DNA from 2 places in the Arthrobacter sp. NPDC093125 genome. Region 1 is predicted to be linked to the other one. Evidence: predicted binding sites of a transcription regulator. Region 1 holds the regulator's gene; the other holds the start of a gene.
The links. The regulator LexA, encoded in region 1, represses DNA repair genes until DNA is damaged. The targets are predictions, from matches to a motif close to TCGAACANNTGTTCGA.
Positions count from the first base shown of each region.

Region 2: a site for LexA is predicted at 736-751, ahead of ACIP9X_RS12395 (DUF6504 family protein). Genes of this name have one in related genera too.

Region 1 is NZ_JBIVOQ010000004.1:75,475-77,670, reverse strand. Features, by position in the region: gene ACIP9X_RS10005 (ATP-dependent DNA helicase) at 1-499, shown strand, start outside; gene lexA (transcriptional repressor LexA) at 621-1,367, opposite strand; gene ACIP9X_RS09995 (hypothetical protein) at 1,850-1,993, shown strand; gene ACIP9X_RS09990 (LysM peptidoglycan-binding domain-containing protein) at 1,960-2,196, shown strand, end outside.
Region 2 is NZ_JBIVOQ010000005.1:155,793-157,988, forward strand. Features, by position in the region: gene ACIP9X_RS12385 (chorismate mutase) at 1-166, shown strand, start outside; gene ACIP9X_RS12390 (hypothetical protein) at 268-654, opposite strand; gene ACIP9X_RS12395 (DUF6504 family protein) at 798-1,184, shown strand; gene ACIP9X_RS12400 (DNA polymerase III subunit alpha) at 1,181-2,196, shown strand, end outside.

The sequences.
Region 1 (2,196 bases):
GTCCCGTCGCGCCGCCGAGGAGGCCGCTGATGCTCTTCGCCCCCGCCTCGACGTCGACGTGCTCTGCCAGGGCGATTCCACGATGACCGCGCTGGTCAAGCAGTTCGCAGACGAGCCGGACACTTGCCTGTTCGGGACCATGTCCCTCTGGCAGGGGGTGGACGTGCCCGGCGGCTCGTGCCGGCTTGTGGTGATTGACAGGATTCCGTTCCCGCGGCCGGATGATCCGCTGATGACTGCACGTTCGCGTGCGGTGGCGCAGTCCGGCGGCAATGGATTCATGTCCGTCTCGGCCACGCATGCGGCGATCCGGTTGGCCCAGGGTGCCGGACGTCTTATCCGGTCCACGGATGACCGGGGTGTGGTGGCAGTACTGGATTCGCGGCTTTCCACCGAGCGCTACGGCGGATTTCTGCGGGCTGCGCTCCCGCCGTTCTGGCCCACGACGGACCGCAAGATCGCCATTGCAGCACTGGAAAGGCTCGCCCAGGCGGAGTGAGCGGGGGCCCGGAGTCAGCGTGGCCTGCAGTGCGTCGGAGTCCTCGGGTGCGCGTGTCCAGAACGAACGCAGCCCGGAACGAACGCAGCCTAGAGCAAACGCAGCCTAGAGCGAACGGAGCCTAGAGCGAGCGGAGCACCGAAACGACCTTGCCCATGACGACGGCGTGGTCGCCCAGGATGGGCTCGTACTGCGTGTTTTGCGGAAGCAGCCAGGTGTGGCCGTCACGCTGCCGGAAGGTCTTCACTGTTGCTTCGTCATCCAGCAGCGCCGCAACGATGTCGCCGTTGACGGCGTCGCTTTGACGGCGCACCACCACCCAGTCGCCGTCGCAGATCGCGGCGTCCACCATGGAGTCACCCGCGACCCGCAGCATAAACAGTTCCCCGTGGCCCACAAGCTGCCGGGGGAGCGGCATCAGCTCCTCCACCATCTGGTCCGCGAGGATGGGGCCGCCGGCCGCGATGCGGCCGACCAGCGGCACCATGGCTGTGTCCGTTGCGCTGGGAAGCTCGGACACGCCGGCCGGGCCGACGCTGCGAAGCCGGACGTCCTGCTCGGGGTCGGAAGCTTTGGACAGGCCGGCGTCCAGGGTCAGCGGCATGAGGACTTCCATTGCCCGGGGCCGCTTGGGATCGCGCCGGAGATATCCGAGCTTCTCCAGCTGTGAGAGCTGGTGGGTCACGCTGGACAGGCTGGCCAGCCCGACGGTATCGCCAATCTCCCGCATGGAGGGAGGGTAGCCGTTGTCATTTACCGAACGCTGTATGGTTTCCAGGATCTTCTTCTGGCGGATGGTGAGCCCCTTGGGCTTCCGGGGCCGCTGGCTGCGCTGGGTAGCTTTGCCTTCGGAGGCTGATGCTGCCATGTTCGCAAGTGCCTTTCGTTCCACCCGGACTGCGGGGCTGCAGTGCCGGGAACCCCCCGGCCTGAAAATGTCAGACCCTGCTGATCAACTGCAGAAGTGGTTGTTCTTTGATTTCCAACGTAGGCCAGCCGCACGGCTTTTTCAAACATTTGTTCTAGCGAGTCTCGACTTTGTTCGTTGATAAGTGCTAAAACTGGAGAAGCAAAGTTCGAACATGTGTTCTATTGCCACTGCAGGTCCGATCCGTTCTTCGAACATGATGGCGGACATCCGGTTGAACCCGGGCGCGTGGGCAGCAGCTCAGCCCCGGCGGCAGCCAGGGAAGCAGCTGTACACATGCTCAGCAGTACCGACCGGCAGCAGCACAGAGTAGTCCAGGAGGGCTTAGGTCATGTCAGCTTCAACAACGGTTCATCAGCCTCACGCAGTGCAGTCTCCCGCAGGGCAGTCTCACAAAGTGCAGTCTCACAAAGTGCAGTCTCATGGGGTGCAGCCTCACGTCATGCAGTCTGACGTACGTCAGACTCATGCACTGCAGCCTCACGCGGTTCGGTCTCAGGCCGCAAGCGGGCAGGCGGGGAAGCCGCCTCGTCTGCGGCTCACCCGACGTGGCCGGATCGTACTGATCGGGTTCCCGCTGGTGCTTCTTGCGGCGCTCCTGATCTCCCTCGCCGGCCTGCTGAATTCCCCGGCCAAGGCAGCGGACACAGCCAGCGGACTCTCAGTCACAGAGACCGTCACCGTGACGGTGCAGCCGGGGGAGTCCCTGTGGGCCATCGCCGTGAGCGCAGATCCCACCAGGGACGCCCGTGACACCATCGCCGATATC
Region 2 (2,196 bases), on a different contig from region 1:
TGACGCTGAAGTGCGGGCTCCGGGGCGGGTGGAACGCGTGATTGAACATGTCCGTTCCGCGGCCGAGAAAAAGGAAATCGACCCGGACATAGTCGAAAGCACTTACCGGGCCATGATCTCGAAGTTCATCGAACTTGAGATGAAAATCCACAACGAGAACAGCTGAGCGGGCACGCGCCCGTTTTACAACGGCCTATCCTGGCCGTCCGTGCAGTCTGAGCTGCAAGCGCGCTGCGCTCGCAGGCGGTCTCGCCGGTGGCAAGAGGGCTAAAGCGATTCCTCTACCGGCACCCCAGACTGGAATTCCCGGCCGTCAGCCTCGCTGAAGGCTGACATCAGGTGTCCCTTCTCAAGGCCGAGCACCGTGCTCATGGGGAACTTGCCCGTGATGGTGTTGCCGGAATGCTCAACGCTTTCGACGTCGAAGTTTTCCTCCGTGCCGTCATGGCTGAACGCGTACATCGACACGGCTTCGCCGTTCATGAACTCTATTCCAAGCCTCCGTTGGTGCGAGTAGTCCGGAGTTGCAGCGACGAGCCCCACGACGAAGGCGCCCGATCCTGGAATATTGCCGTCAATATCGAATTTGGCCACCAGGTTGGTGTCTTTGGCGGCGATGCTTACGTGCTTCAGGAGTGCGTCATTGGAACTCATGGCTCCATCCTGCCCTCTGCGCCGCCGTCCGTCCACACCTCACCTAGGTTTTGTCGGGGACCCGGCGTAGACTGTTCTTATTCGAATACATATTCGAACGCTCCCACATCTACAGCAGGTTGATTTCGGTTCCGGAGGCACGAGTGGGCATGTTCAGTGAGTCCGTGGACGTTGTCTGCGGACCCGATGGCCTGCCTGCCGAGCTGCATTGGGGAGGCCGGAAATATTCGGTCTGCGCTGAACCGGTGCATTGGTTTGAACGCCGCCAGTGGTGGGCCGAGGAACAACGCGCTCCGTTGGGCGGCGGCCAGGGACTTGTGGACCACGAGATCTGGCGCGTCCAGGTTGTTCCTGCTGAGTCCGGCCCTGACAGGAAGGCTCCTGACGCGGGTGCCCCTGACGGGAGTGCCCCCGACGGGAAAACACCTGCTGCTTCTGACCACCTGACCCTTGACTTAGTCCGGCACACCGGCAGCGGACGCTGGCGGCTGCTCCGGATCCACGACGCCCTCCGGCCCAAGACAGCATGAGCTTTACACATCTCCACGTTTCCACCGCCTTCAGCGCCCACTACGGGGTCTCTTGGCCGGATGAGCTCGCCCAGTCGGCGGCTGCCGCCGGGGCCACCGCCCTTGCCTGCACCGACAGGGACGGGCTGTACGGAACGGTAAAGCACCTCAAGGCCTGCATGGCAGCAGGTCTTGACCCTGTCATCGGAGTGGACCTCGCCATTTTCGACGACGGCGCAGACCTGCGCAGCCAGCCCGGCGGCCGCGTCGTGGTGCTGGCCCATGGGAACACCAACGGCGCCGGATACAGGGCGCTCTGCCGGCTGATTTCAGATGCCCACGCCCGGACCACCGGGAAGGCTGGGGGAGCAGTGCCTGTTGCCGTGACCCGGGCCGAACTGGCATCAAGGGTCCTTGATCCCGAAACCCTCAGACCGGTCCTCACCGTGCTCGTAGGTCCTGATTCCGACGTCGGGCGTGCCATGGGAGGGCGCCGTTACCTCCGGCCCCGCACCCTGTTCAAGGGCTGGCTTGATGCCCTGCCGGCCGGAAGCATCGTTGCCGAAGTCGTCTCCCACCTCAGCCCCCCGGGACAGGCGCTCAGCACAGCGCACGCCGTCCGCATGCTCAAACTTGCCCAGGAGTTCAGCATCCCTGCCGTCCTGACCAACGCCGTCAGATACTGCGCCGAGGACGGAGCAGCTACTGCCGACGTTCTGGACTCAGCACGCACCCTCAAATCGTTGCCCGAACTTTCCTCAGCTCCGTTGCTCCAGCCCACCGGGCAGGGCTGGTTGAAATCGCCCGCGCAGATGCTGCAGCTGGCCAAGGAAATCATTTCAGCCGCCGGATACGGTGCAGCCGACCTCCAGGTGCTGCTTGCGCAAACGGAGGCGCTCGCGGACCGCTGCAGGATGGATCCCAGCACCGATATGGGATGGAAGCAGCCGGTGGTTCCGGAAGCATCGGTGATTGGCATCGAAGGAGATCCGCTGGCGGAGCTGGTGCAGCGGTGCGAGGCCGGCGTGGGGCG